Regions from separate parts of the Paenibacillus sp. FSL H7-0716 genome, predicted to be linked through region 3. Evidence: riboswitches for the same ligand, from Rfam matches in the RefSeq annotation. Region 3 holds a riboswitch; each other region holds the start of a gene.
The links. Region 3 has a riboswitch for thiamine pyrophosphate ahead of MHH60_RS09525 (ABC transporter ATP-binding protein). Riboswitches for the same ligand answer to the same signal wherever they lie in the genome.

Region 1 (10,779 bases), on a different contig from region 3:
ACTGTAGTCACTGTGTTATGTGGTGTTTTTGTTTTTCAAATCTCCTTAGGAATCTTCCTGTTTAATTATTATGCTAAGAGAATGTAATTGGAATGACGTAACATCAATTAGAATATTCGAAAATATTTTGTTAGGAGAGAATGACATGGAAGTATTTGCAGAATATTTAGCGCAGATTGATAACCCGCAACATCGGGAAAGAATGGAAGAGGTTTTAGCTTGGGTAGCTGGAAAATTTACTGATTTAAAGCCAAAAGTCGCGTGGAATCAGCCTATGTTTACCGATCACGATACTTTTATTATTGGTTTTAGTGTATCCAAACATCATTTGGCGGTTGCCCCTGAAATTGCAGGAATTAATCGTTTTTCTGATGAAATTGTGCAGGCAGGTTATGATCACACCAAGCAGTTGTTACGCATCCGGTGGGAAAGTCCAGTTGATTTCTCATTACTTGAAAAAATGATCGAGTTTAATATTTTGGATAAGGCAGACTGTTCAACTTTTTGGAGGAAATAAAACATATTATTTAGCGTTCAATTCATTTTAAGCAAATTTATAAGTGGAAGCACCAGAGGACAAGTCACTTTTAATATGTGATTTGTCTTTTTTATTAGAATTCTCAGCACAAATATTCAATATTTTGGAAGGTGGATGGAATGTTGGAAGCGAATTTATACACGTTAGTTCAACCTGATGAATGCTGAAAAATGGAAGTGAGACAAATGGCTACTGTAGGCGAGAGCCAATTCAGATTGGGGGATGAAAATGCCACTAAACGATGATCAACTATTAGAGCTATTAAGAGGTCAGGGTGTTCCTGAGATTCTTGAGATTATAAGAGCAAAACAAGAAATACGCAATCGAGCAGCACTCAATAAAATAGAAGTGTATACGAAAGACAATAAGGTTTTGTCGTTATTAGAGAAAATCACAAAGTCAGATCATATTCCATATGAAAATATGATTTATAATCATTACTCTACCAAGGATGTATCTATTCCGAGAGTCTTTTTTAATAAATATGATACAGCTGGACAAGTGGGTATATTGTTGATGGAAGATCTGACCCCGACACATACCAATTTAGCTGACTGGGAAGTGCCTATTGATTCTAATAAATTAGCAAACATTATTGATGTGATCACACAGTTTCATTCTGCTTCTTGGGAGACAAGCGAGTTAGCTCATCCCGAGCATTTGAAAAGTATAGAGCATTATTTAAAGCATATTTCGTATTTGGAGAGAGATTATCTGGCTTTTAGAAAGCACCAGACATATAACCTTGGGGAAGAACAGTTTAGTATTTACGAGAAGAGTTTACTTAGCTTGCGTGAAAATGCCCAGAAACATATTAGTCGTATCTCCAGATATCAAAATACAACATGCATCCATGGTGATCTAAATGTTGGCAATTTATTATATCCGATGTTCAGCAGTTCAAGGCCGTGCATCATTGATCTTGAAGCAGTGAAGGTTGGGCTTTGTACGGAGGATCTCGTTATGTTATTTATCCACGATTTGTTTCATGGCAGTGCCGAGACTACACGTATTTTTGATCTGTATTTTCATTCAATTAACAATAAAATCAGGAGCGCATATACGTACACACAATTTGTGGAGGACGTTAGATTATCGATTATGGAAGGAATCTTTTTTCCAATAAAGTTATTTGTTCATGAAGGAATTAAGGATGAGGAGCTTATATGGAAGTCGATAAATGCTTATAAGAATCTCGTCTGAAAGGAAGTGGCCCTCGTTGTTTTTTCTTCAGATGTCTGGATACCCCGGATCAGGGAAGTCTTCATTAGCCAGAGTAATAGCGCAGCATACTTCTGCTGTTATTCTTGATCACGACATTGTAAAGTCTTCTCTTATGGAATCACTTGGAGCAAACTTTGGGTTCAAGGAAGTTGGGAAAATTTCGTATGATATTGAATGGGCCTTGATAGATTTTCACTTATCTCAAGGTCATAATGTTATACTCGATAGCCCTTGTTTATACTCTGAGATGATAGAGAGAGGATTGAATCTGACCCAGAAATATAATGCGGAATATAAATATGTAGAATGTTTATTAAATGACTATGACGAGCTCAATAATAGACTGCGAAATAGAAAAAGAATGATTAGCCAGATTGAAAGAGTGCCTTCTGAAGAGACATTGCTTAAAACTATTGAAAATGCTAAAAAGCCATCTAATGTCAGAATACATATTGTTAATACAAAGGAACCGATTGAATCCTATATTAAAAGTGTCATTGAATACTTAAATACTTAGCCTGAATTTTGAGGAGGGGAACAGATGGATTTTGAGAAAGCAGCCCATTTCATTTGGACACATGGCAGATTACTAGAAAGAAGGGTTTTTGAATATATTTTCCACGGTGGATCAATGAGCAATGTTGTGACTTCACTAACAGCCTACCGGAACGAAGATGGTGGGTTTGGAAATGCAATAGAGCCGGATTTGCGGGCACCCGGTAGTCAGCCACTTTTCATGGAATTTGCACTACGTTTTTTATATGACTGTAACATAAAAGATGAAGAACTTTCTCAAAAAGCATGTGATTATATTTCAAAGCATGCTGACTTAAAAAAAGGGATTCCAACAATATTTCCTTCATCAGCAAACTATCCAAGAGCAGAACATTGGAATAACCCTCTTTCTACAGAGCCATCATTTAGCAGACTTACTGGTCTTGTCGGGCTTCTTAAATGGCAAGGGATAGAACATTCCTGGCTTGATAAAGCGACAGAAATTTGTTTGGAAGATATTCGCGCACAAGCCTATGATGATGCGCATACAATTTTGACTGCATTTTATTTATTGGAAAGCTTACCTCAATCGGATTTTATCAAAGGATTATTTCAAAAATTATCTAAGGAGCTTATTACTGCCAACTTTTTTTGCTTGGATGCGGCATCCCACAGTTATGGACTCTCTCCTCTAGAATTTTCGCCATCACCAACTTCTTACTGTAGCAGCATATTTTCTGATGAAACCATTCTTGATCATTTAAAAGTATTAGAATACCAACAGGAGGATGATGGAGGATGGCAGATAAAATGGGAGCCTCCCGGTGAAACAGCGAGGTTGGAATGGAGAGCCTATAAGACGCTAAAGAGTTTGATGATACTAAATTCATACAATAAGATTAATCTATAAATTGATCGCGGAGATAATAAACACTCCAAGGAGAGGAACCTATGAACAAATTAAGGGTGATTATAATTCCGTTATTCTTAATCTTTTTATTGGGATGTAGTGATGAGCAAATTAGCGATAATTCAAAAAAAGAATATAGCCAAGCTGAACAATTTATTACCGATATGGGCTATTTGATCATTAGTAATGAAGGAATTGTTTCTGAATATTTATTAGATAAAAAGCTGCTGACGGACATGCCATACATGCAATACTGGAGTGTTCAAAGTGTTGATCCAGTCGATTATATAGGCAAGGAAATAACTACAAGTAAGTTCATCGTTAAAAATCACCCCTTAGATAATGAGAAGGATAATACAAAAAAACAAACCCTGATTTTTCTGCTAGAAGCAGACGATCAAGTGATAGGAGGCTATAGTTTTCCTGATTTCGCTGAATTACATATGGGCTGGGTTTACACCATTGATGGAAAAACACTCGAAGAATTGACCGGAGAAGCATTCCCAAAATGGTCAAAGGAGTGGAATTAAAAGTACAAATAAAAATAATAATTTCATCTAGCCAAATTTTACGGAGCCCGAGCTCTTTAGTGAATAGGGGAAGATCGTCTACGCCCCAAAAGCCTGCCGGTATTTCACAGGAGACATGCCTTCAAACCTTCTGAACACTTTAATAAAATAGCTGGATTGGGCAAAACCGGACTGAGTAGCAACCTGAGCAATGGAGAGTCCTGTGGAAACCAGTAAAAGCTTGGCTTTAGCCAGCCGACAATCGGTTAAATAACGGTTTGGAGTTTTACCCATAACCACCCGGAACAGCCTTAGAAAATGATAGCTGCTGTAACCGGTCAATCTTGCCATCGATTCAAGAGACCAAGGGCTGGCACATTCGACATGAATGATATCTGCAGCACTGCGGATGGACTGCCTAACCTCGTGCGGTACTGAGCCGTGAAGTGGCTCGGAGTTCTGCAGCAATTTTACTAGAAGCTCATACAGCAGAGCAGATAGTCTTGGCTCGCTACGGGTCACGTAGGAAGCACTCAGTAGGTACATTTCCTCGAATAGCTCGTCCAGCTTAGCATCCAAATCAAAAGTGAACAGGTATGCACGAGACTGGTCCACTTCTTCTAATAAGGGAAGGACAATTTCAGTGTTAAAATGAACCCAGCGGACATCCCAAGGCTCGCCTGGGTCAGAGCCGTATTGCTGATAAGCCCCTTTAGGGTACAGAAAACCTCGTCCTCTACTCATCGGAATACGTTCGCCCTCATGGAATACATAACCCTCCCCACCAAAGATCAAATGCAGGTTATAGCTCCCCAGAAACCCTTCGCTTCTTCTCTCTGTATGTTTTGGAAAGTGAGTGTAATGTCCCAAAAATTCAGGATAACAGACATATTTTGAAAAAGCCGGGGTCGGCAAATACCATTGTTTCTTCATGTTTGGCAGCACCCATTTCTGTAGCGCAACAGAGCGCAAGTTGGATTAAGGCAATAAACGCAAGATTGTTATATGATAGCAATATTTTGTTATATAAGACCTCTTATCATTGATACTACAATAGAATTATAAAATATTGAAAGCATATTTTTAATACTTTGGAGGTAATGATGAAGAAACCTGTCGCAACTGAAAAATTCGAGCTTGGCGTCTGTTATTATCCGGAGCACTGGCCAGAAAACATGTGGGAGGACGATTATCGCCGGATGCGTGAACTCGGCTTTACGATCATTCGGATGGGGGAGTTTGCTTGGTCTATTTTTGAACCGGCAGAAGGGGAGTTTCAGTTCGGGCTCTTTGATCGGGCGATTGATCTAGCACATAAATATGGTCTTCAGGTTGTACTTGGTACTCCGACGGCGACGCCTCCAGCTTGGTTGACTGATAAATATCCCGAAGTTTTAAATGTAACCTACGAAGGTGTTACACTTCAGCATGGCATGCGCCGTCATTATAATTACAGCAGTCCTAAATACCGGGAACTGTGTGCACGTATTGCAGAACAAATGGCTGAACATTACGGCAATCATCCGGGTGTAGTTGGCTGGCAAATTGATAATGAACTCAACTGTGAGATCAGTGAATTTTATTCGGAGAGTGACCATAAGGCTTTCCGGGAATGGCTACAGCAGAAATATGTTACGCTTGAGCATTTGAACGAGGCATGGGGAGCTGTTTTTTGGAATCAAAGCTATAGTGACTGGTCTCAGGTCTATCTTCCACGTCCGACTCCAGTACCGAAGCAACCCAATCCTCATCAGGCATTGGATGAAAAACGGTTTATTTCGGACAATACAATTTCTTTTGCCAAAAACCAAGCGGATATCATCCGTAAACTTTCCCCTAAGCAGTGGGTAACCACGAACGGTCTGTTCGGGCATCTCGATAGCCATGAAATGACGGATGAACTGCTGGATTTCTTCAGCTATGATTCCTATCCTCAGTTCTCTACTATTTTTTATGACCCGAATGAGCAGAATCCGCTGAATGATAGAGGCTGGGGACTGTCGTTATCTGTTGTTCGTTCGATATCCCCGAATTTCTGCATTATGGAGCAGCAGTCGGGCCCGGGTGGCTGGGTGAACCGGATGGATATGCCTTCTCCAAAGCCTGGGCAGATGCGGTTATGGACTTATCAGTCGATCGCTCATGGAGCAGATATGGTGTTATATTTCCGCTGGCGGACAGCTACGATGGGCAATGAAATTTATTGGCATGGAATCAATGACTATCATAATCAACCTAACCGGAGAGTGCGGGAAGCGGGGCAGATCGGTCAGGAGCTGGCAGCAGCAGGTCAAGCGTTTGTCGGTACTCGTAATCAGGCTAACATTGCTATTGTTCGTGATTATGACAATGAGTGGGATGGAGAATACGATGTTTGGCATGGCCCGTTTATGTGGAAGAGCAATAAGGAGTGGTACAAGGCGCTTCAACGGAAGCATATCCCGAATGACGTACTCTATTTACGCAAAAAAACAACGCTGGAGGAGCTTGCAAGGTACGACGTGCTTATCTATCCTCACCCAGCGATTATGACAGATGAGACAGCAGCACTGCTGGATGAATATGTTCAACAAGGCGGCAAACTGATCTTCGGCTGTAGAACTGGCTATAAGGATGAGCGCGGTCAATGTTATATGCGTCCTTTCCCAGGTGCTGCTAAGGATCTATGCGGGATCACAGTTGAAGAATTCACAATGGTTAAGGGCAGTCGTCAGCCAACAACAATTAGCTGGTCGGGCGCGACCGAAGTCGTTACAGGAGCAGATGACTTTAATGATATTCTCAAAATAGAGGAAGCTTCGGTTGAAGTGATGGCGGTTTACGCCTCTGATTATTATGCAGGAAAACCGGCGGTAACTAGAAATCGTCGCGGCAAGGGTGAGGTTTGGTATTACGGAGCCGTATTTAATGAACAGGCAGCGGCTGAGATCATAAATTTAATGGATCTACAATCGCCAGCAGATTGGCTGGAGCTCCCAGAAGAGGTAGAGCTGCAAGTTCGTACCGGAGCTTCTTCCAGTTATGCTTTTTTGCTTAATTATAGTGAGGCTCCTGTCACGATCCATCTTCATGAGACCAAAACAGATTTACTGAGCGGCACAACATTCTCGGGCGAGGTGCTTCTGGAAGGATTTGGGGTACTGGTGCTATACTAACGTACACGTTGATCTCACATTTGAGTAGATTTGGATAATTCTCTCTTTTCGGTTATACTTGAAAGTAGCAATTATATAGTTACGGGAGCTTGGTGGGACCAGGCTGAGAGGATAGTTATAACTATCGACCGTCAAACCTGATCTGGATAATGCCAGCGGAGGAAATGGAGCTCTATTTCTATTTGTCTACTCTAAGGCCGCATCTTATACAGATGTGGCCTTTTCTATGTGTGGGGGAGTAGACCGTCTCCGCTTGATCAAATCACCTTATAGGAGGAATTGAGATGACAAGCGAATTGAACAACGATCCAATCAATTTATCAGCTTTTCCAGCAAGTCAAAAAGTGTATGTAAAGGGTTCACGGCCTGATATTCAGGTGCCTATGCGGAAGATCTTACTTAGTCCAACTGCGGGCATAGACGGCGAAGAGGAGAATGCCCCAATTCATGTCTATGACACAAGCGGGGCTTACACGGATGCTAATATTCATACTGATATTCGTCAGGGGTTAGAGCCCAATCGTCAAAGCTGGATTGAGGAACGAGGGGATGCGGAAGCGTACGAAGGAAGAACCGTGAAGCCTGAAGATAACGGGAATGCAACGGGAAAAGCTGTGGCGGAAGTGTTTCCAGCGCTCCATAGAAAAACTTTGCGAGCGAAAAAGGGGCGTAATGTCTCTCAAATGCATTATGCACGCAAAGGAATTATTACTTCCGAAATGGAATACGTTGCGATTCGTGAGAATGTGGCACCGGAATTTGTAAGAGATGAAGTGGCCCGCGGCCGCGCCATCATTCCAGCGAATATCAATCATCCAGAGAGTGAACCGATGATTATTGGACGAAATTTTTTAGTGAAGATCAATGCCAATATAGGAAATTCCGCAGTATCCTCCTCCATAGAGGAAGAGGTAGAGAAGATGAGATGGGCCACCCGCTGGGGTGCAGATAATATAATGGATCTTTCCACAGGTAAAAACATCCACACTACACGCGAGTGGATCATCCGCAATTCTCCTGTTCCTATTGGAACGGTGCCTATCTATCAAGCGTTGGAAAAAGTGAATGGAAAAGCGGAAGATTTAACGTGGGAAGTGTACCGTGATACGCTCATTGAGCAAGCGGAGCAAGGGGTTGATTATTTTACCATTCATGCGGGGGTTCTGCTTCGTTATATCCCGTTGACTGCACAACGTATGACAGGTATTGTTTCAAGAGGTGGCTCCATCATGGCGGCATGGTGTCTTGCGCATCATCAAGAGAACTTTTTATATACACATTTTGAAGAGATATGTGAAATCATGAAGCTATACGATGTTTCTTTTTCCCTAGGCGATGGATTACGTCCGGGTTCGATTGCTGATGCGAATGATGAAGCACAATTTGCCGAGTTAGAGACGTTAGGTGAATTAACAGCTATAGCTTGGAGTCATGATGTACAGGTGATGGTAGAGGGTCCAGGACATGTACCGATGCACTTGATTAAAGAGAATATGGATAAGCAACTTGAAACTTGCAACGAAGCCCCTTTTTATACATTAGGTCCACTGACTACAGATATCGCGCCTGGTTATGATCATATTACTTCTGCTATAGGTGCAGCGATGATTGGTTGGTTCGGTACAGCAATGTTATGTTACGTAACTCCGAAGGAGCATCTTGGCCTGCCTAATAAGGAAGATGTACGTGTAGGGGTCATTACTTATAAAATAGCGGCTCATGCCGCAGATTTGGCGAAAGGGCATAAAGGAGCACAAGACCGGGATAATGCTCTTTCAAAAGCCCGTTTTGAATTTCGTTGGCGTGATCAATTTCATTTATCGATAGATCCTGAGCGAGCGCTAGAATATCATGATGAGACATTGCCTGCGGAAGGCGCTAAAACAGCTCATTTCTGTTCCATGTGCGGGCCGAAATTTTGCAGTATGAAGATCTCTCATAATATCCGTAATTCGACGAGAATTGAATCAGGAATGCAAGAGAAGACAGAAGAGTTTCTCCAAGGCGGGAGCCTCATTTATAGATAACTTTTTCTGCTAAAAAGAAATATCTAAAAGAAGTCGTCATTGGCGGCTTCTTCTTTTATACTTTGAATAGATAGGAGTTGATGAAATGGAAGCGATTCGTTCAGAGGAAGCCATTTTAGAGGATTTAAGTAATAGTTTCTATCATTTTTTTGGATTGAAAGTCCTTCATGCTACCCCAATAAAACGTGGCTGGTTAAATCTTAAATGGAAAATCACAACGGATTCAGGGCAATTTCTACTTAAACAATACAACAAAAAAAGATATAAATTGTATAACCCAGAAGAGCTGAACTTTGCTTTTTCTCAACAGAAAAGATTGTATCTACAGGGGCTCCCCTGTCCCGGATTGTTGGCTTATAACCATAAAGTTTTACTGGAATCAGATCAGGGAGAAACGTTTATGGCTATGGAATATTGTGAAGGGCGTGTCATAGAGCCGGGTAAAATTAATATCCATCAAATGTTTGATTTGGGTCGTGCCACAGGTAAAATGCATCGTTTATTAAATGATGGGACCCTTAGTTTGAAAAGAAACCCACAATTTATTCCCCAAAGCCCTGAGGAACGTTTAGAACATTGGAATGTACTCCTACAACAATCAAAGGAAATGGGCAAAACCTCACTTATCACTGACCTAGAGATACAACTAAGAGCGACTGAAGAAATAGATCCGGAAATATTCGAAGGACTTGAAGCTGGATGGGCACATCGTGATTTATGGGTTGATAATCTTTTATTTCAAGATAGCCAATTGTCTGCAATTCTAGATTTTGATCGGTTCAAATATGATTATCCGCAGCTTGATGTTGCACGAGCAGTGATGTCATGTGCTCTAGATGAAGATTTAGATGGAGCACTAGCCTCAGCATTTATTGACGGATATCGTGAGGAACGAACGGTGGAGCAGGGGGATTTAACAAAATCATTGCAGTTATTGTGGTATATGGAAAGCCCATGGTGGATTAATGCCGAGATGGACAAACATAGTGTACCTCCAAAACGTTTTGCAAAAGAAATGAATTGGCTTGCTAAGAATCTGAACAACTTACCTGCTATCATAGGGAACTTATAGTGAAAACGATTGAATTATAGCCTAAAAGATGCATTGACCAGCAAAAGGTTTGGCGCCTATAATCTTAACAAGGAAAATCCATCAGATATTGAACTGTTTGTAAACGCATACAATGAGTTTTTTCCTTATTTTTTATTGAAGGAGGAGATCAAACCTATCAAGTATTTCTTTTTTTCTCATTTTTGCAAACGTTTGCACAACACGATAAGCATAAAAATCGTAGCTGCACTAAAAATTATGAGGAGGTTATTTACTTGGTATCCAAACAATCCAGGCGTTATATTTCGTGGTTAATTATTTTTTCGCTCATTTTTAGTTTATTTGGTTTATCGGGTGGCGCATCGGCCAGTAATACGGATCATACAGTCACCTATAGCAATCCTACAGCGACAGCTGTGACCTTACATTGGACTACGAATAACTGGGCTAATACTATGGACACGGTGATGACCAAAAATGGAATCACGTTCACCGCCAACCTCAATGTTCAGGAAGGCGCCACCCTAATTTACTGTTATCACATCACGGCTCCAACGGATAGTTGGGACAATAACGGCGGGAAGAACTGGACGGTTGTTATTCCGGTTGCCGGGAAATACGAAGCAGAGAGTGCATCCCTGTCTGGTGGTGCAAAAGTAAATACGAATCACACCGGATATTCGGGCACTGGTTTTGTTGATGGATATACAACTACAGGAGCAGCCACCACTTTTAACGTCCAGTCTTCCGCAGCAGGGTCCTATAATGCCACGCTTCACTATGCTAATGCATCCGGCAGTGCCAAAAAGGTGTCCATTTATGTCAATGGAATAAAGGTTACACAGACAACTTTATCGAACCTGGCCAACT
Region 2 (10,779 bases), on a different contig from region 3:
CAGCTTATCCAGCAATTACAGGACGACGGCTTCACACGTTTTTTTCTGGATAATAAAGAGCTTGAAGCTGCCTATTACGGAGATGGCTACTGTGTTTCCCATGAACGAATGGAACGCACCTATTTACCGTTTGCTGCACACGTCCTTTTTCCACGCAGGAAGGATGCCGACTCGTTTCGCCGTTTTTCCAGAGTAAATAATCTCGACTGCATTCTGGAGATTCCGCAGCAATCTATATTTTTCAAAATTCTCTCGACAGATATATTCATATGTCCTTTTCAGCTTGGATTCGTGACGATACGTGTCCAGCTGGAGGGGGATTCAATTCCCTTTAGTATTGCCCTAGAATTCGCGGATCGTTTCCGTGCGCTAGAGAATACCTTCATACAGGATGACTACACTTATATTCATTGTGGGGAACAGACCTATGAGATGGTAGAGGATTTTGTCTTCCGAAATTTGGTGGATGGACTGGAGCCATATCTGGATCAATCGGATATCAATGGGGCTTATTTCGAGACCCTTCCTTTTTTCGTAGATGAAAGAATGCAGGTGCAAGCTTTTTACGGCTTTCAGAATAAAGAAAGCTCTGATGAGATTAGTGTAAATCTGCGCTATCGTGCCTCACAGCTTGATGGAATTGATCTGAACGGAAAGCCCTATGCCAGTGCCAGCGATCCAGCATATATTGCGAACTATTGTCATGAACACTCCTATAATCGCTGGGGTCCAGACACGTATTATATGATGAATGAGCAGACTTTTTGCTGCATGACCCGCGCTGAACAGGAAATTGCTGTTAGTCTAGCCAACCAGATGTACGGGCAATATTATTACGGATTTTTACTCAATATTTTCCACAAAATCGTTCTGCTAAAGCTTGCCAATATGCACTCCCGACTTCGGATTAATCATGATTATGAGGAAATAGACAATCTAATCTACTCCATTAATAAGTTCTCGGCAAAGTTCTACTTCTTGGAGTTGATTTCCCAGTCGCAGGGCCGGGAGATATTTCTTCAGCTGCGTAAAGTATACGGAAACGACGCTTTGTTCGAGGAAGTGAAAGAAACCTTAAATGACCTGTTTCAGTATCAGGATAAGTTTCAATCCAAGCGACGGGATAATCTGCTGATGATTCTCACTGTATTTACGGTAGTAAGCGGGATTTACGGCATGAATCAGGTCATTGACGATCTGGATGGAAAGATTCAATGGAGTAAAATGATTGGATATTCCCCCTTTGAATTTCTTGCCCTCTTCGTGATCATGAGCGGGATTCTGATCAGCGTTGTCCTCACGCTAGGGGCGCTGGTTAGTGAGCTTAAACGGCGTCACCGCAAAAAATATAAAGATCTAGACTAGCAAAAAAGAAACTACTGGATTGGAAAAATTCAGGAGTGCACTACTAGACATTCCGAGTACAGCCGTCTATAATACACCGTATGCGAGAAATATAAGATATAAAGTATGGGTACAGAACTTATGCTTACTTATATTGCACATAGAAATACCCGTTAACTTCATAGAACCAGGGGTGCTGGAATTGGCCGGCTGAGATTGTATCCCACAAGATACTGACCCTTATACCTGATCTGGATAATGCCAGCGTAGGAATCGCCAATTGGTTCTGGTCCCTGTGACCTTGACTAACCTTGCGCCAAGCCAGCGTCCCGATCACTCGGGGCGCTTTTTTTGTAAGATCACTAAAAGATGTAGAAAAACGTACATACTACACTTTACGGTTCATGTTGGGAAGACGGGATTCTTGTAACCTTAAAGGAGAGAAGAAGACATGCACCTCAAAAAAGCACTTACGTTGTGCCTCACCTGTGTACTCATTCTTGCCATTGCCGGATGCGGCGGCAACAATGGGAATACAGCCGGAAACAAAGCAAATGCTACTGATCCAACTGCAACGGCTGGGACGGATGCTCCAAAAGAGCTCACCAAAGTTAAAGTTGCACTCGACTGGACACCGAACACGAATCATACTGGTCTATACGTAGCTAAGGATCTTGGTTACTACGCTGAAGAAGGTCTGGACGTCGAGATCGTTCAGCCAGGCGCAGCGGGTTCTGATACTATGGTTACCTCTGGCGAAGCCGCTTTTGGCATCAGCGCCCAAGAAGGATTAACGCTAGCCCGTCTACAAGGCGTGCCCCTTGTCTCGATAGCAGCTATTATTCAGCATAATACGTCGGGATTCGCCGCTCCAGTAGATCGCAATATTAAATCACCAAAGGATTTCGAAGGTAAAACCTACGGAGGCTGGGGCTCACCGGTCGAAGAAGCAGCCATGAAAGCTATCATGGATCCTGAAGGTGGCGATGTGAAAAAGGTGAAGCTGATCAGTATCGGTGAAGCTGATTATTTTACCGCCGTCAAACGTGACATTGATTTCGCCTGGATTTTCTACGCTTGGACTGGCGTTGAGGCTGAGTTGCGTGGCGAGCCATTGGATATGCTGTACTTAAAGGATTATGCGCCACAGCTCGATTATTACACGCCTGTGCTGACGACGAGTGAGAAGCAAATTGCAGATCATCCTGAGCTGGTGAAGGCCTTCATGAAAGCCACATCAAAAGGTTATCAATATGCTATTGATCATCCGGAAGAGGCTGCCGGTATGTTATCGAAGGCAGTTCCTGACCTGGACGCCGACCTTGTCCTAGCTAGCCAAAAATGGCTTAGCCCAAAATACAAGGACGATGCTGCCCGCTGGGGCGAGCAAAAAACCGAGGTCTGGCAAAATTACGGTGACTGGATGTATGATCTGAAGTTGCTGGATAAACCGCTGGATGCCGCTAGTGCATTCAGTAATGATTTTTTACCGGCGGAGTAGATAGCGGACTTCAGAACCAAGAAGGTTGGACGTTACTTGAGGAAGGAGGAACGGAGTGTAGTGATGTGCTACGTGAGTACCGGACTTCCCAAGTTCGTTCAAGATTCGATGTCGAGTTTGCTTCCTGAGTTACTTCGTTATCAAAGTTGGCTTTTTGAACTTACCTTATAATTTAAGAGCTCAAAAAGTCGGCTTTCAGAACCAAGAAGGTTGGACGTTACTTGAGGAAGGAGGAACGGAGCGTAGTGATGTGCTACGTGAGTACCGGACTTCCCAAGTTCGTTCAAGATTCGATGTCGAATTTGCTTCCTGAGTTACTTCGTTATCAAAGTTGGCTTTTTGAACTTACCTTATAAAATGAGAGGATTGATTATTGTGGCTAACACCTTACTAAGCATTCAAGTAATTCCAAAAACTCCGAACAATGAGGATTCCATCCCATACGTAGATAAAGCGATTGAGGTCATTCAGAAATCCGGTGTTAAACATCAGGTGAATCCGCTGGAAACCACAATGGAAGGTGAGCTTAGCGAACTGCTGGAGGTTGTGCGTCAGATGCAGGAGGCGTTGATCGAAGCAGGTAGTCCAAGCGTAATTTCGCAGATCAAAATCGCTCATAATCCTAACGGAATCAGCATGGATAAATTGACGGAGAAATATCGGCCGTGAGATCGACCTGGAAGCTAATATGGCCGCCCCTTGTGGCGGTCGTCTTCTTTTTAACCGTATGGCAGCTATCTGTATCTGTATTTCATATTGAAGCCTGGATTCTGCCGAGTCCTGCTGATATTGCCCGTGAATCCACCAGTAACGCTTCTGGTCTTTGGGCTCATACGATGGCTACGCTGCGGCTAACTTTAATTGGTTTTCCCATTGGAACAGGTGTAGGCCTAATCGTTGCTTTGCTTTTGCATCTTTTACCTTGGGCTAGACGGGCTTTTTATCCACTTATTATTCTGAGTCAAAATGTTCCCTCCATCGCGCTCGGACCCCTGCTCATTATCTGGTTCGGCTTTGGTCTTTTGCCCAAAATCGTGCTGATTACACTAGTATGTTTCTTCCCGGTAGCTGTCGCTGCGATGGGCGGCCTGGCCCAAAGTGATCAGGTCATGATGAATTATATGAAAATGGCTGGCGCAAGCAAGTGGCAAATCTTCACCAAGCTGGAGCTGCCCTCTTCTATCCCGGCACTATTTTCCGGTGTAAAAATATCTGCTACTTATGCAGTTATGGGCGCCGTGGTCGCTGAATGGATTGGCGCGGATAAAGGTATTGGCTATTATATGCTTCTGCAGAAATCCGCATATCGTACGGATCGGATGTTTGTCGCTATTGTTATTATTGTACTTTTAAGTCTTGTACTCTTTGCTATTATTGCATTGCTGGAAAAATGGCTGGTTCGCTGGAAGCCGCGCCGTAACTCATAGAAAGGAAGATGCCTGTATGTCTCAAGCGACGCAAACGCAACACAGAACAACAGAAGTCATAAGCTCTCCTGAAGCTCATACCGTGGCACCCGCCCTTGAAGTGAGCGGCATCTCCAAATCTTTTTCCCATCGTCGCCGTGAGACAAATGTTCTGAATAATGTCTCTCTCAAGGTAGAGCAACAAGAATTCGTTTCGATCGTTGGTCCTTCCGGCTGCGGAAAAAGCACCTTATTCCACATGATTGGCGGCCTTGTGAAACCCGATGCAGGCACGATCCGCATGAACGGTAAGGTCGTTACAGGTCAACGCGGTGAAATTAGTTATATGCCGCAGCAGCCTGCTCTTTTTCCTTGGCGTACGATTGAGGATAATGTGCTGCTTGCTGGGGAGATCAAGGGCACACTGCGGGATGGAGCCCGCGAGGAAGCACGCCAGTGGCTTGCCAAGGTTGGATTAAGCGGGTTCGAACATGCTTATCCGCATATGTTGTCTGGCGGAATGCAGCAGCGTGCAGCTTTTCTCAGAGCATTGCTCGCTCCGCAGGAGCTAATGTTGCTGGATGAACCTTTCAGCGCACTCGATGCACTAACTCGCAGTGAAATGCAGCGCTGGCTGCTAGAGCTGTGGGAAGAGAATCGCCGCTCTGTGCTGTTTATTACTCACAACATCGAAGAAGCGTTGCTGCTCTCTAATCGTATCTATGTATTTTCCGGCCGCCCCGGCTCCATTCTGCATACAGTCGATGTGCCGTTTCCGCGGCCACGCCGTGATGAGATTACGGACTCTCCCGAGTTCCTTAAGCTCAAACGCCAGTTGTCACAGTGGATGCGAGAGGAACAAGTTAAAAATAGGCAGCCGCTAGCTTAATCGCTAAGCACTGTAAACTGATATCGCTGGTATAGCGGTGTCAGTTTTTTATTTGCAGCGATAAACTCCCTAACATATTTACAATTGGTGCGGATGTATCTGCTCAATTAAACAAATTTCACTCATCATAGTAGGGATCACATTAAATGTGTGGCGAAAACGGCCTCCCTGTTGGTAATGGGTAGAAACCAGGTTGGGCTGGGGACATTCTACGGGATTTATACCGTTGATTTGCTGCTTCGGGCCGGATTCGGCTCATTCTACGGGATTTATACCGTTGATTTGCTGCTTCAGGCCGGATTCGGCTCAGTCTACGGGATTTATACCGTTGATTTGCTTCGTCGGGCCGGACTCGGCTCAGTCTGCGGGATTTATACCGTTGATTTGCTTCGTCGGGCCGGACTCGGCTCAGTCTGCGGGATTTATACCGTTGATTTGCTTCGTCGGGCTGAATTGCACCCGATCTAGGGCATTTTTGCCCTTGTTTTGGCACTTCGGCTGAATCACACCGATTCTAGGGCATTTTTGCCTTCTATTTGCCTCTTCGGGCGGAATTGCACCCGATCTAGGGCATTTTTGCCTTCTATTTGCCTCTTCGGGCGGAATTGCACCCGATCTAGGGCATTTTTGCCTTTCTTTTGCCTCTTCGGGCTGAATTGCACCCGATCTAGGGCATTTTTGCCCTTATTGTTCCCCTTTAGCTTTTAGTTTGAATTAAATACGAGGCTATGGCATCAACCAGAATCGGTGTTGTTTATCATTATTAATTTGTTTAAAGGTCACAGCTATAGTCGCACTTACATTCTAATCACCACTCTTACACATACTCCCACTAATCACTTTTGCTCCTATTCCTTACCTCAATCCCACTACTTACTCTTACTCTTACTCTTACTCTTCCTCTTCCTCTTCCTCTTCCTCTACTCCACTCCTACTCCTATTCCTTACCTCAATCTCACTACTCACTCTTGCTCCTACTCCTCACCTCACTCCTACTAATCTCTCTCTTACTCTTCACCCTACTCCTTACTTCCTACTCTCACACCTGCCCCCTCCTCCTCTCCCACCAACCGAACCTAAAAAAGGCCCCCATAAACGAGGCCTTTTCTTCATTTCCTAATCATAGCTCGGAACACGAATTTGGGCAGCACTGCCTGTCTGCGCCATCGCGACTTTTGTCCCTTCGCAACTGGAGCGAACAAAAGTCGATGCAACCACTCCAGATTGAGTTTTTTCCATAGCGCTGGTGCAGGAGTAACTTTTCCCGCTATTACATCCAAGCTGCCCCCCACGCCAAAAACAACTTTTACCTGCGTAAGCTCCTGTTTGTGCTTATACCCATTTGTCAGAGTATGGCGCACCCATCGCAACGATCAGGAAATCCGGCTGTGCACGCTGAATCTCTGATATAATGGCAGGCTCCTCATCCTTGGTAAGAAAACCATTATGTCTTCCTGCAATCTTCACATTCGGATATAACTCCGTGATCTTTTCGACCGCTTTACAGCTGGTAAGCTCATCTATCCCCAAGAAATAAAAACTCCATCCCAAGCTATTTCCTTGCTCCAAAAGCTCAAGAAGCAGCTCATATCCAGTTACCCTCTCAGCAATAGGATCGCCTTTTCTTTTTGATGCCATCACAATGCCAATCCCGTCAGGAGTGATTAAATCCGCTTCTTGAAGTATGGTTCGTAGCAGCTCGTCCGATTGACTTGTTATCGTAATTTCCGGGTTAGCCGTGATCAAATGGAAAAGTTTAGGTTCTCCAGATTGAATATGTTTTGTTAGATGAAGTGTTGTCTCATGTAGTGTTAGTTTTGAAAAGGGAACTCCTAATATTGAAACTGTCCCGTCCATATAATCACCTCTCACTAAAATTTCACTTCAATATACCTTACCATAATCAAGAGGAGGAAGGGGGGGCATTTAAGTTACTTAATCACTACAGCCACTCACCCGAACACTATAGCCACTTCAACCACCCGACCATTCCACCACCCTAGCCACCACAGCTACTACGCTACTACAGCCACTACAGTCCACCATAGCTTCACCTCATAATAACCACTTCACTCCCTCCGCCACCTCTCCAGCCACCCCAGTTACTACAGCACTACAGCCACTACAATCCCCCATAGCCACTTCACCTCACAATAGCCACTTCACTCCCTCCGCCACCTCTCCAACCACCCCAACCACTCAACCACTACACTCACCCTATAGCTCCATTCACTCCTCCATAAACTTCCACCACTCTACTAACCAAGGTTCATCGATCCCACGCATGCGGAATTCCTCTACAAGTATCTTCCGGAATCGCTTTTCCATTTTGACAAAGTTATTATCCTCTTGGTACATAGGGGCAAAGGATTCATCATCTCTAATAAAACTCCAAAAATCGCCCGCACACTCCATAATCTTTCGGCCGACAGTCGTTTGTTTGGCTACAGGTACCAGCCATTTGTCATAGGGGTAGGGGTAACCTTCAATAGTAACGGCACAGCGTAATGCTTCTTTATAAAGAGAAACCGCTAAAAATAAAATAGGAAAGGCGTCGCCACGCACTAACGGATTATCTAAGCTTTTGGCATAACTTCTTAACTGTATGTATGAATTCTTACGAAATCTCATTAGGACTTCAGGTTGGAGGGGCACATAGGCATCAAAAAGTGACTTTACATCCAATCGGTCATAGTAGATATAAGAAATAGAAGCATTCCACAGCCATTCCATATTTCCGCTCATTAATGCCGCTTTGATTTCTGAAATTTTATGCAGTGTGTAATGTCCGGACTTGCCACTGGGGAGTCGTAAATCCATAAAAAAACTACTTTGCTTCGGGATCAGACCTGCTTGCTCGAACCGATGATTAACGCTGCTATAATACTCGTCCTGACAAATAATGATTACATCCACATCCGACTGCTCATCCACCACCCCAAGTGCGGTCGATCCATCAAGGAGAATACTTATCCGCTGACTCTCCTCTTTCATTAACGGATGATTTAGAATTTCTTGCGTGATATACTGCCCAATTTCCTCTAACAATTTGCTATGAAGCTGCGTCTTATCAGGTGTTAATAAAATATCCGACAACACTGATTTCACCATCTCAACCCCAACCTCCAATCAATCTCAATTCTCCAGAAAAATAAAACGCTTACACATAACCTAATATTTGGATAATGGAGTACCATTCTACACTCCTAATATATATCTTGCAAGGATAAATGAAGTACCCTTTTGCCTAAGCCTAAATATAATGAAGTATCTATTAACTTGGAAAGGGGTAAAAGCATGGCGCAGCCAAAAGTGATTGCTACAGTCCGCTCTGCCGGACCGATCGGAGATATAAAAGTAAATGTCGTCACGAATCGAGTATACTTTGTAAACCCAGACACCGAGGCTGGAACTATCGGGGTATTGGAGGGCAGAACTAATCGCATTATCGCTCGCATCCCTGTAGGAAGACTGCCGTCTCAGCTCGGAATCAACCCCCAAACCAACCGGATTTATGTACCTAACTTCCGTGACGAAAACGTATCTGTCATAAACGGGCGGACAAACCAGGTAATCAAAACTGTCAAAGTAGGCCGATTCCCAGACAATATCGGAGTAAATGTTCGAACCAATTTAATTTATGTAACTAGCGCATTCGGAACCCTATTCGTCATAGACGGGAAAACAAATCAGGTCCGTAAAAAGATTGAAATCGGTGGGCGCCCTTCCAGAATCGTTATCAATGAGCTTACCAACCGTGTCTATGTGACCAATACTGTAAATGATAGCGTCACCGTCATTAACGGAACTACACAGGCTATCATTGCGACAATAAAAGTCGGAAATAACCCCGTGATAGCGCCAGCACTTAATAAAATTACCAATCGTATTTATGTCGCTAATAACTTAAGCCGGTTTCTTTCTGTGATCAATGGCCGAACCAACAAATTGTTGCGTAATGTACAGCTGGGACGTTTGCAAAGCGAGGTCGTTATAAATCCGCTGACGAACCGTATTTTTGTTTCGAGTGCACAAGTTGAAGGTAAAGGAAAGCTATTCGTCATCAATGGAAGTAACAACAAAATCATTACAACAAAGGTTCTTCCTACTTCCTCCAACATCACCATTAATCCGAATACAAATCATTTATTTGTGGGTAATTTCGATAAAAATCATGTATCCGTTTATAACGCCACCACGTTTAAACGGCTGGCAAGATTCCCCTCTGTATCAGGCAGCACTGTGCTAAACCCGCTCACAAATAGAATTTATGTAGGTGGAAACGACTCCATAACAGTCATTCAGGATGGACCAAGACTCACTCAGAGTTCTATTTTTAATTAAGACAAAAAAGACGCCCACCATAGGTGAGCGTCTTTCTGCATAGCAAATTACATCGATCTAGCGGATGAAACTTGTTTAACAGCCACTTTTTCCTCGACTGTTTCTGTGTCCTTAGGCTGTATTCCTCTTTTTATGAAGAAAGCTAGGATAAAGGCAATGATGGCAACGCCTACTGACACTAAGAACGCATCATTAATTCCTTCGATCGTTGCTTTTGCGATGACTTGGTTTTGAATACCAAGCAATTGCTCTGCAGAAGGTTTAGCCGTTAATTTACTCACAGCTTCTGCTACCATATCTTTGACATGTGAAGTGGTACTGTTAGACATAATCGTTACAAGCAGCGCCCCGCCAATCGCCCCGGAGACTTGCTGAATCGTACTGTTCATGGCTGTACCATGCGGTGTATATTTAGCCGGGATGGAGTTCAGACCATTGGTCATCACAGGCATCATAACCATTGAAATCCCGAACATTCTCACAGAATACAAAATCATAAGTGTCGAATATTTCGTTGTTTCAGTTAGATCACTAAAGAAATACGTACTGATCACTACGATAGCCAGACCGATTAACGCCAAGACTTTGCCGCCGAATTTATCGAACAATTTACCTGTGATTGGCGACATAACCCCCATAATCAACGCACCAGGCAACATTAGGAGTCCCGAATCCAGAGGTGAAATACCTCTAATATTTTGCAGGTAAATCGGCATTAACATCATTGCTGAGAACATCGCCATATTCAGTGTAATCGAAATCGCTGAGGATAAAGCGAACATCGGATATTTGTACACTCTGAAGTTAAGCATAGGCTCCTTCATTCTCATCTGGCGCATAATGAATATCACTAAACCAATAACCCCGATAATAAGGGTGGAGTAGACCATTGGATCATCCCATCCTTTATTCCCAGCGGAACTGAAGCCGTATAGAAGACCCCCGAACCCAATCGCTGATAGAACTACAGAAAGAATATCGATTTTAATAGCCACATCTTTTTTAGGATCATGCAGTTTGAAGAAAGCAAGAATGAACACCAATACGGCGATCGGTGCAATCATAAAGAACAGCACAGGCCATTCATAATGCTGAATAATCCATCCTGACAGGGTAGGACCAATGGCTGGTGCAAAAATCATAACCAAACCAAACATCCCCATGGCCGAGCCGCGTTTTTCAGGTGGAAATGTAGTGAACAATACATTCATTAACAATGGCATCATAATTGCGGCCCCTGAGGCTTGGACCATTCTCGCAATCAATAATACAGGGAAACTTGGAGCAAAACCTCC
Region 3 (10,779 bases):
CAGAGACAGGTTTCATTGCGGTTAAACCTAACTGCTCCATTCAAAGTTATGTGCCTGCGCTTCATGCGCTCAAAGATTTCAATCCATCTAAAGTGGTAGTCACCACCTATCAAGCTATTTCTGGAGCAGGAAAGACTTTTGCGGACTGGCCAGAAATGCTGGACAACGTGATTCCTTACATCGGTGGCGAAGAAGAGAAGAGCGAGCAAGAGCCTTTGCGGATCTGGGGAAGCGTTCAAGAAGAGGGTATCGTAAAGAGTGAAGCGCCAACGATTACTTCGCAGTGTATCCGTGTGCCTGTAGCGGATGGACATATGGCTGCTGTATTTGTTTCTTTTGAGAAAAAACCGTCCAAAGAAGAGATTCTGAATCTCTGGAAGAGCTTTAAAGGACGTCCTCAGGAGCTTGAACTACCTAGCGCTCCTAAACAGTTCATTACCTATTTTGAAGAGGACAATCGTCCACAGACCAAGCTGGATCGTGATATCGAGAACGGAATGGGTGTATCGACGGGCAGACTTCGGGAAGATGCCCTCTATGATTACAAATTCGTAGGTCTCTCCCATAACACCCTGCGCGGAGCAGCTGGCGGTGCTGTGTTGATCGCTGAGCTTCTGAAAGCAGAAGGTTATATTCAACCGAAATAAGTCCATGCATGAGCTGCAAAGCTGATGTGAATAGCACCTCATCAAAGCTTAGTCTTTGGTGGGGTGTTTTTATTTTAATTTTGAATTTGGTAAAATAAGTTATGGAAGGAGAGGGTACCTTTGAATAAATATTTATTAGCTTTTATATGGTTACCATTAATCCTGTTTACAAGCGGTTGTACATCGTCAACTCAAGAGGAACAAGAGTATGGAGTATCCTCTATAAATGCCGAAATTCCTATTCCGAAGAAGGCCAAAGAAATCGAAGTGATAACAAATTCAAAGAACCCTAATATAAAAATTGGAGCAAAGTACGAGTTGGATAATATAGGGGGAGAACAAGGTCTTTATCGGCTTGAAGGCTATTTTAATAAATTAAACGATGCTGGATGGATAGAGCTGGAGGACAAGCGGTTAGGGCATGTGCAATTTTTTGACAAAGAGGACACCGTCATCGCCATCGAAATACATCAGGATACCTTTGATATTCATGAAATGAATAAAGATGCTAAATTCTAAACAGTGGCTGGATAGATGAAGCATTTGTTATTACTTAAACAGAAAGGTTGAGAGTGTGGTAAGATAGGTGAAGTGTATAAACTATACGAATTCTGAATGACTGACGGAGTGATATGATGGGTGCAAAAAGTAAAGGTGGCGGCACAGGCAGAGGTACGGGGAGTAAAGGCTGGACACGCTGGAACAAAACAGCAAAACCAGTTAAACCTGCTAAAGGTGACCCAACGACGGGTCCAGGTGCTAAAGGTGCAAGTGGAAGCAAGGGCAGTAACGTGAAAAAAAGCGGAAGCACCAAATAGCTCCCTTAAACTGGGTTATTCCTGAAGGTTAACATCTGATTTTGATCGTTAAAATCAGGTGTTTTTTTATGACTAGAGGTAAGTATATAGGATGAAAGTAGGATCAGCAGTGAGAATCGATAAATATATAAGCGAAACAGGCTTTTGTTCCAGAAGGGAAACCAAGCGATTAATTGCAGCAGGTCGAATCGCTGTGAACGGTATTGTCTGTGAGGCGAACATTCTTATAGAGCCAGAGGATATCGTATGGATCGATGGGGAGCCGATAACAAGCAGTAAAGGGGAGCCAGTGTATCTCGCTTTGAATAAGCCGATAGGCATTACCTGTACAGCAGCACCACATGTGGCTGGGAACATTATTGATTTTGTAGGGTATCCTTCACGGATCTTTGCGATCGGCAGATTAGATAAAAACTCGGAAGGCCTCATTTTGTTAACCAACGATGGAGAGATCGTAAATAAAATGATGCGTTCCGAGAATGGGCATGAAAAAGAATATGTAGTTCATGTAGATAAACCGGTTACGTCAGAATTCTTACAAGCGATGTGTAGCGGTGTGAACATTCTTGGAGTCACAACGAAACCTTGTGAGGTCTATCGGATCACAGAATGTCAGTTTAGAATTATCCTAACTCAAGGTCTTAATCTGCAAATACGCAGAATGTGCAAGGAGTTAGGATATAGAGTACTAAAGCTGGAGCGCATAAGAATTATGAATATTACATTAGAAGGCTTGGAGATGGGACAATGGCGGCATTTAAGCAGTGAAGAGCTGTATGAGCTTATGTCCCGCTTAAACTGACTTTGTCAACAAAGCCTCTGGCAGTTGTTGTAATATCTTCTGCTCCGGCAATCGCTGAGATAACAGAGATCCCATCCGCACCAGCTGCTAATACTGGTGCAACATTTTGCAGTGTGATTCCCCCAATGCCAACCAAAGGGATGATAATGCCTTTATTTCTTAGTTCTTCAATAATCGTAGTGCCTTGAACAGCTTTGGCATCCTCCTTGGATGACGTAGGATAAATGGGACCCACGCCCAGATAGTCGGCTCCATCGGCAATCGCCTGCTGAGCTTCAGCGAAGGAGTGAGCGGATACACCAATGATTTTATTCTCTCCAAGTAGCTGGCGGATCGCCAATGCAGGTGTATCCTCCTGTCCTACATGAATTCCGTCCGCATCAAGTGCGATCGCTAAATCAATGTCGTCATTCACGATAAAGGGCACGCCATGGGCATGACAGATCTTTTGAAGTCGTCTCCCAAGATTAAGTCGCGCCTTATCGCTTAAGGATCCGGTCCCCTTTTCACGGAATTGAAACATGGTTATGCCCCCAGCAACCGCTTCCTGCAGCACCTTAACTGGAGCTTTACGGCAATTTACGCTGCCCATAATGAAATAGACTTTTAATAGATCTCGCAGATGTTCACTATTCATTCGTTGCACTGTTTATCCCTCGCAGTCTGTTCTGATACGCAAAATGATTGGTTGGTCCATGTCCAGCCCCTATGCCCAGCTCGTCCTCAATCGCCGCTTGTATAAACGCTTTGGCTGTTTGTATGGCCTCTGTTACGGATTTGCCTTTGGCTAGCTCGGCGGTGACTGCTGCTGAATAGGTGCAGCCTGTACCATGCGTATGTCTGGTCTGAATCCGGCTACTCTCTAATAAGGTATATTCGTCACCATCATATAGAAGATCGGTTACGGCTGTGGTCGAGGTATCATGTCCCCCTTTTAGCACTACATATTTGGAGCCCATGCCATGAATGATTTTGGCCGCTTTTTTGCGTTCTTCGATGGTGGTGATCGTCATCTTTGTGATCATTTCGGCTTCGGGAATATTGGGTGTCGTCACCAATGCTAAGGGCAGCAGATGGCTGATTAAGGATTGAACCGCCTCCTGCAGCAGCAGTGTGGACCCTCCTTTAGCGACCATCACAGGATCAATTACAAGATTAGACCAGCCGTAATGCTTAATTTTATCTGCCACAATGCGGATGATGTCCCTGTTAAATAACATCCCGGTCTTTACGGCATCTGGTTGCAGGTCAAGTCCTATAGAATCAAGCTGCTGTTTTATAGCTTCCAGAGTCACTGGATAAACCCCTTGGACACCCAGCGTATTCTGCGCTGTCACAGCAGTGAGGACGGACATGCCATAGACAGAAAGCTCCTGAAAGGTTTTTAGATCTGCCTGAATGCCAGCACCACCGCCGCTGTCGGAGCCGGCAATGGTTAGAGCTTTGGATATAATCATCGAATTCACTCCTTTGAGGGTCATTAACTGAGCTGTTTGATACTAGATCTTTCTAGGAAGACTTCTGGCGTGACCCATGTCAGTTGATTTAGAAACTCAACCTGAAAGCTTCCCGGCCCTTGACCAGTTGTTAGTTCAGCGGCGATTTCAGCTGCTACTCCATAGAAGGAGAGGGCTTCCACTGCGGCCTCCAACGAGGCACCTCCACTTACCGCGAGAAATGCACCCACAACAGCGCTGAGCAAGCAGCCAGTTCCTGTAACCTTCGTGAGAATAGGGTGACCGTTGCTGGCAATATAAGTGTTCTTTCCATTCGTGATCACATCGTCTTTTCCAGTTATGATGACCACACAGCTTAACTTCCTCGCAGCAGCTTCAGCCAAAAGAACTACATCGCCTTCACCTTCGCCAGCATCCACCCCTTTAATGGACCAGCTCTCCCCAATGACATTAGCGACTTCAGCCACATTCCCCCGCAGTGCGGTGATTTGCATCTCATTCACTAGCTTTTGAGTGACAGCGGTCCGATAAGAAGTTGCGCCTGCACCTACCGGGTCAAGCACTAGGGGAACCCCGTGTTTATTAGCGGATTTACCAGCGAGCAACATTGATTGAATGGCGTAGTCATTGAGAGTGCCGATATTTAGAACGACAGCAGACGACATAGCGGCGATGTCGATCACTTCTTCGTGGGCATCCGCCATAAAGGGAGAGGCACCCAGCGCCAACAGACCGTTGGCTGAGAAATTGGCTACTACAATATTAGTGATGTTGTGGATCAACGGGTTGGCTTCCCGTACTTTGGCTAAATAACTCATCATAATTCCTCCTCAAGATTGGATAAATAATTAACTAAATGCTACAGATTGATAAAAGCTTCCTGTGCTTTAATATCTTCTGGTAGAAGATCGTTGGTGGATAACCACACCTGAACCTTTTCCCAAGATGTCGGGTCTTGATAACCAAAAGATTGATCGCCAGCATTCATCAGCGGCAGTAGAATCTCAAGACTTTTTTTCTCAATCTCCTTGTCGAGCGGTGAAGTTGCATCTTCATGTGCAACCAGTAAATCCAGGGCTTGTTCAGGATTCTGCTCCACAAATTCCTGTCCTTTTGTTATGGCATTTAGAAATTTTTTAAAGTAAGCTTCAGAATTTTGCAATCCTTGTTCGCTGGCCACCAGCACAAGCTCATAATAGTCAGGTACTCCGTAATCCGTTGGATTAAGCGAGGTGACCGAATGTCCCTCTTTTTCAAGGATCAGTTGTTCATGGTTGATAAACCCGCCTATTATTGCGTCCACTTGTCCTGTAGAGATCGCAGGGATAAGGTCAAAACCTACGTCAATCAGCTTGGCGGATGAAGGATCGCCTCCATCACTCTGGATCATTGTCCGAATCATCGCTTCATAGAGCGGAATGGAGGAATAGCCGATTTTTTTTCCAGCGAGCTCTTTGGGACTATGAATACTGCCAGCCTGAGGAACCATCAGATGATTCAGTGGATGCCGCACGATTGCTGCAATCGAACGTACAGGGATTTTCTCGCCGCGTGCCATAAGCACCTGAGGCTGATAGCTGAGCGCTAGATCAATTTGATTTGCTGCTACAAGCTTTAGGGCATCATTGCTGTCCGCAGGCATTTTGATCTCGACATCCAAACCTTCCTCTTGGAAAAAACCTTGCTGTTGCGCAGCGTATAGAAAGGAATGAACGGCATTGGGATACCAATCAAGCATAATCGTCAGCTTGTGTGACTGCTTATTTTCGGTATTGGAGGAACCGGTTTGGGAGTTGTTATTTAGCTTGTCTGCCTTCCCGCAGCTGCTTAAGAGCAAAAGTGTGCATACTAGAAATACAGAAATAAGTCCTCGTTGTGGGGATTTTAATTGATTCATTGGTTAGATCCTCTTTTCTTTAAAAATAATTGTTCGAGTAAAGCTATCGCCAGAAAAAGCACAACACCAAGCGCGGACAACAGAAATACAGCCGCGAACATTTCATCGCTCTGCATATTTCCGGCCATTCTGCGGCTGAAGTAACCGAGTCCTTTACTGCCGCCGAGCCATTCCCCGATAGTAGCTCCGATGACGCAGTATACAATGGACAGCTTTAAGCCAGAGAAAAAGGCAGGCAACGCCAGTGGAATTTGGGTTTTGACAAGCAGCTGCCAGCGGTTTGCACCAAATGTTAATAATAAGTCCTTGTAGGTCTGGCCACTTGTACGAAGTCCATCATATGTACTCACTACGACTGGAAAAAAAGCCGTCAAAAACACCACAGCCACTTTGCTCCACAGCGAATATCCGAACCACATAATAAAAATGGGGGATAGCGCAATTAATGGGATCGTCTGGCTAATGATAAGGAAGGGATAGATGGTCTTTTCTATGGGGCGATACAGGAACATTCCAGTGCCCAGCAATACACCACAAACCACAGAAAGGACAAAACCCACCAGTATCTCCTGTAACGTTGCCAATAAATGCTGTCCGAATAATAATTGCCTGTGCTCGATCAATGCGAAGCCAATAGATGAAGGTGCAGGGAGAATAAAGGCTGGAATCATGTGAAGGCGAACAGCTGACTCCCAGATTACAAGAATGAGCAGTACCAGAAGAACGAAGGGACCATAATTGTCTAGATGTTTTTTAAAAGGTATACGTTGCATGCAATCTTCGCTCCAACTCTGCCCGTAGTGCTATAAACCGGGGTTCATAGTTCATCTTATAATGTCTTGGCTTTGGTAGATCGACAACGATCTCCTGTAATTCGCTGTGCGCACCGCCAGATAATAAATAAATCCGGTCACTGAGCAATAGTGCTTCTTCCAGATCATGAGTGATGAGCATAATCGTCTGATTCAGTTCACCCCATAACTCCAACAGCCAACGGTGTATCTCACGTTTGGTCATGGCATCGAGAGCACCAAAGGGCTCATCCAGCAGCATAAGACCACTTCCGCCTCCAGCCACTAAGGTGCGCAGAAATGCGACTCGCTGTTTCATTCCTCCCGAAAGTTCATGGGGATAAGCCTTCTCTACATCTGCTAAGCCGAAGCGGACCAACATTTCCCGAATCTGAGTGATCGTATCCTGTTTACTAAATCTGGGCTTGATCTCCCAGGGCAAAAGGCAGTTGTCGAGCACTGTTCTCCAAGGCAGCAATAAATCCTGCTGAGGCATATAAGCGATCTGGCCTAAACGACTAGCGGTTGAGGGGTGCGTAGAGAGTTTTATTTTTCCGTGAGTAGGTTCGAGTAAACCGGCAATCGTTTTGAAAAATGTACTTTTCCCGCATCCGCTAGCCCCTACTACGGAGACGAATTCCCCTTGCCTGATATCCATGGATAGATTTGCGAATACAGGGGGTTGTTCAGTTTCCGGAAAAGAGTAGGTTAGGCCTTGAATAGATAAAATGGTCGTGATGATCTAACCTCCTAATATTTTTGTGGAGCGCCTAAACAAATAAAGACCCATTCATTTCCAGAGGAAATGAATGGGTCAAAAAGTTCATTCTGCATAATAACACTAAACATGCTTGATGAAAATTCCGCTCCACTTCCCTCCGCTGGTATGATCCAGATCAGGTTCCAAGGGTCCGGAGCTTGAAGCTCCGTCTCAGTCGGCCGACTCCCCTAGTGAAATAACAGGTCCATATTAATTTGTTTATAAATATACCATATCTTTCTGAGAAGTAAAGAGAGAAAGAAGTGAAGGATTAATCCAAGATTGGGTAAGATATAAGTAGAAATCTAGTTAATATTACAATTCCGATGTATATAATCGGAAAAAAAGTATTGACGATCATGTGATGGCAGTGTACTATTCAATTTACCGGAAAAAAACCGGATAGAGAGAGGGGATTTAATAATGAAAAAATGGAGTTTAACTATTATATTGGCGTTAACCGTGGTCCTTGTAGCGGCTTGCGGCAATAATTCGAATACCAATACGGCTGCTGAACCAACAGCTGGAACGAATGGTGGAGCAGCATCTTCAGCGCAAAACAGTTTAGAGGCTGTGAAGGCCAGCGGCAAATTGCGGATAGGTACAGAAGGGACTTATGCACCTTTTACTTATCATGACACTGCGGGGAAATTGACTGGTTTTGACGTAGAAATTTCCGAAGAAGTAGCCAAACGTTTAGGTGTTGAAGCTGAATTTTTTGAAACTCAGTGGGATGGTATTTTTGCTGGGATGGATGCGAAACGGTTTGATGTCATTTTCAATGAAGTTTCCATTAACGAAGATCGCAAAGTGAAATATGATTTCTCTGAACCCTATATTGTATCCAAGGCAGTATTGATCGTGAGCGAAAACAATGAGGAGATTAAGAACTTTGCTGATCTAAAGGGTAAAAAAGCCGGACAATCCCTGACAAGTAACTTATCCGACATCGCTCGTGAGAACGGTGCTGAAATCGTAGCTACGGACGGTTTCAATCAAGCGATGGACCTGCTGACTTCGGGACGTATTGATGCAACTGTGAATGATGGCTTGTCTTATCTGGATCTGAAAAAACAAAAACCAGATGCAAAAATTAAAGTGGTTGACGAGATTCCTGAAGGATCACAAAGTGCCGCGGTATTCCTGAAAGGCAATGATGAGCTGGTGAAAGCGGTCAGTGATGCGATTAAAGAGATGAAAAGTGATGGAACGTACTTGAAAATTTCCGAGAAATACTTTGGAGCTGACGTTTCAAAATAATACAAGGCTAGCAAGGCTAATTAAGCCTAGAAGCTAAAAAGGATGTCTGAATAATGGATGACCGCAAAATACAAATTTTCTTAGATACACTGCTACCCCTGCTTAAAGCCGGGGTGGCTTTTACCATTCCGTTGGCGCTGCTTTCCTTTGTGCTTGGATTGATTTTGGCGATCCTAACCGCGTTGGCACGTCTTTCACCGTGGGTAATTCCGAAGCTAATCGCCCGTTTTTATGTATGGGTCATTCGGGGAACCCCGTTGTTAGTGCAGCTATTTATTATTTTTTATGGTTTGCCGGCTGTTGGTATTGTACTCGACCCTTTCATTGCCGCCACCATTGGATTTACCCTTAGCGTAGGGGCTTATTCATCGGAAATCGTACGCGCTGCTATCCTGTCGATACATAAAGGCCAGTGGGAAGCTGCCTTCTCAGTTGGTATGACTCGTGGGCAGGCTCTGCGCCGCGTAATTCTGCCACAAGCTGCACGCGTTTCTGTACCGCCGTTATCCAATTCTTTTATTAGCTTGGTCAAAGATACATCGCTTGCAGCGATCATCACCTATACGGAGATGTTTAGAACTGCTCAGCAGGTAGCTTCTACCACTTATGAGCCTTTGCTGGTATACTCCGAAGCAGGATTGTTTTATTTAGTGTTCTGTTCTGTGCTGTCGGCGCTGCAAAATTACTTGGAGAAACGACTCGATCGTTACTCTGCGACCTAAAGGAGAGATACTTGTGATTGAAATCATTAATTTGCATAAATCCTTCGGCGCACTCCAAGTGTTAAAGGGTATTGATCTGAAAATGGAGCATGGAAAGGTACTTGTCATTATTGGGCCATCCGGCTCGGGAAAGACTACACTGCTGCGCTGTTTTAATCTGTTGGAAATCCCGGATCAAGGCAGCCTGTCACTTGGGGATATCACCATTAATTTTACAGATCATAAGAAAATTCCTCAGAATTCCGTATTGGCCCTTCGGCAGAAAACAGGGATGGTCTTTCAATCGTATAATTTATTTCCGCATATGACTGCGCTTGGCAATGTGATGGAGGGACAGGTAACTGTCTTAAAACGATCCAAGGAAGAAGCGCGTAAGCGGGGGCTTCAGCTGCTGGCTAAGGTAGGTTTGGCAGATAAAGCTGATAACTTCCCCCATCAGCTGTCAGGAGGGCAGCAGCAGAGAGTGGCCATCGCCCGGGCTATGGCGGTAGATCCAGAAGTGCTGTTGTTTGATGAGCCCACTTCGGCGCTCGACCCTGAGCTGGTAGGGGAAGTGCTTAAGGTCATCAAACAATTAGCAGCAGAAGGTATGACTATGGTGATTGTGACCCACGAGATGAAATTTGCCGCCGATGTAGCGGACCGGATCATTTTGATGGATGGTGGTCATATTCTAGAGCAAGGGACTCCGCAAGAAGTGCTGGAGCACCCGAAGAATCTCCGGGCTCTGCAATTTCTGAATAGACTGAATGGTGAAGAAGAGTAGAAAGACAATATATATGAAAAAGCAGCTCAGGAATCATCCGGAGCTGCTTTTTCTTGTGTAGATTATTCAAATGAGAAGAGTTACTGAAATTTGGCTTATACTCCAGTTTTCAGGAACTCCAAAGCGTTGTAGAGCATAATCGCTGCTTCGGCACGGGTGAGTTCGCTTTTTGGATTAAACTTTCCGTTAGCGTCTAAAGTATTGATCTTGTATTTCAGGGAGCGCTGAATACTGCCTTGATACGCAGGGGTCAGAGAAGCTTCATCAGCGATATCTACTGGTACGATATTGATCATCGGCAGATTACCTACGCCTTCGATCGCTTGCACTAGATAGTTAGTGAATTGCTCTTTGGTCATAATTAGGCTAGGATCAATATCTTTTGGAAGCTTAACTTGATTGTAATAAGCATTGATGAAGGCTTCAGCGTACCAGGCTTTGTCTTTTACTTTTGTGAACAAGCCGCTGGCAACAGGAGCTTTGTTAAAGTCTATGGCTGCGAGGCTGAGCTGGAGACCGCCGGAGATAAACTGAATCCCTTGGGCTGTAGTGACCTTAGAGCCAGGGAGAAATTGAGATTCGCTGACCCCTTTAATTAACCCTTGATTTTTTAAAGAAATGATTTTTTCTTTGCCGTTTATGTTATCAATATCCTTAAAGGTGTTCCCAGCTGCAAACATCTGACCACCCAAAGAAAAGGAGAAAATGGCTACGGTTGTGATCGCTGCTAGCGTGCTTTTTTTCATGTTCATGTCTTTTCACCTCGTTGTATGGATAGGCTCCTTAGCCTTTGTCACTCCTTTAACGTTGTAAATTATGGAAAGGTTGCGGTCTAATCTGTATTATTTCACGAAAAAGT

Region 1: it holds a riboswitch for thiamine pyrophosphate, as region 3 does, so the genes downstream of both, thiC (phosphomethylpyrimidine synthase ThiC) here and MHH60_RS09525 (ABC transporter ATP-binding protein) in region 3, are expected to answer to the same signal.
Region 2: it holds a riboswitch for thiamine pyrophosphate, as region 3 does, so the genes downstream of both, MHH60_RS11605 (ABC transporter substrate-binding protein) here and MHH60_RS09525 (ABC transporter ATP-binding protein) in region 3, are expected to answer to the same signal.

The regions. Positions count from the first base shown of each region.
Region 1 covers NZ_JBBODA010000006.1:152,250-163,028, reverse strand. The annotation lists gene MHH60_RS10415 (hypothetical protein) at 1-87, shown strand, start outside; gene MHH60_RS10410 (iron chaperone) at 146-517, shown strand; gene MHH60_RS10405 (phosphotransferase) at 767-1,741, shown strand; gene MHH60_RS10400 (AAA family ATPase) at 1,758-2,279, shown strand; gene MHH60_RS10395 (hypothetical protein) at 2,304-3,167, shown strand; gene MHH60_RS10390 (hypothetical protein) at 3,209-3,697, shown strand; gene MHH60_RS10385 (helix-turn-helix transcriptional regulator) at 3,776-4,609, opposite strand; gene MHH60_RS10380 (beta-galactosidase) at 4,780-6,831, shown strand; TPP riboswitch at 6,903-7,012, shown strand; gene thiC (phosphomethylpyrimidine synthase ThiC) at 7,116-8,858, shown strand; gene MHH60_RS10370 (phosphotransferase) at 8,944-9,930, shown strand; gene MHH60_RS10365 (alpha-amylase family glycosyl hydrolase) at 10,185-10,779, shown strand, end outside.
Region 2 covers NZ_JBBODA010000007.1:74,144-84,922, forward strand. The annotation lists gene MHH60_RS11600 (hypothetical protein) at 1-1,365, shown strand, start outside; TPP riboswitch at 1,524-1,634, shown strand; gene MHH60_RS11605 (ABC transporter substrate-binding protein) at 1,796-2,845, shown strand; gene MHH60_RS11610 (thiamine-binding protein) at 3,221-3,514, shown strand; gene MHH60_RS11615 (ABC transporter permease) at 3,511-4,272, shown strand; gene MHH60_RS11620 (ABC transporter ATP-binding protein) at 4,289-5,140, shown strand; gene MHH60_RS11625 (hypothetical protein) at 5,318-5,608, shown strand; partial or broken gene MHH60_RS11630 (WecB/TagA/CpsF family glycosyltransferase) at 6,250-6,997, opposite strand; gene MHH60_RS11635 (nucleotidyltransferase domain-containing protein) at 7,370-8,251, opposite strand; gene MHH60_RS11640 (YncE family protein) at 8,438-9,484, shown strand; gene MHH60_RS11645 (DHA2 family efflux MFS transporter permease subunit) at 9,532-10,779, opposite strand, start outside.
Region 3 covers NZ_JBBODA010000005.1:269,011-279,789, forward strand. The annotation lists gene asd (aspartate-semialdehyde dehydrogenase) at 1-647, shown strand, start outside; gene MHH60_RS09485 (hypothetical protein) at 768-1,166, shown strand; gene MHH60_RS09490 (DUF3934 family protein) at 1,283-1,465, shown strand; gene MHH60_RS09495 (pseudouridine synthase) at 1,575-2,267, shown strand; gene thiE (thiamine phosphate synthase) at 2,248-2,904, opposite strand; gene thiD (bifunctional hydroxymethylpyrimidine kinase/phosphomethylpyrimidine kinase) at 2,897-3,724, opposite strand; gene thiM (hydroxyethylthiazole kinase) at 3,748-4,542, opposite strand; gene MHH60_RS09515 (ABC transporter substrate-binding protein) at 4,584-5,621, opposite strand; gene MHH60_RS09520 (ABC transporter permease) at 5,618-6,394, opposite strand; gene MHH60_RS09525 (ABC transporter ATP-binding protein) at 6,375-7,070, opposite strand; TPP riboswitch at 7,269-7,372, opposite strand; gene MHH60_RS09530 (amino acid ABC transporter substrate-binding protein) at 7,596-8,432, shown strand; gene MHH60_RS09535 (amino acid ABC transporter permease) at 8,486-9,154, shown strand; gene MHH60_RS09540 (amino acid ABC transporter ATP-binding protein) at 9,168-9,920, shown strand; gene MHH60_RS09545 (S-layer homology domain-containing protein) at 10,016-10,672, opposite strand.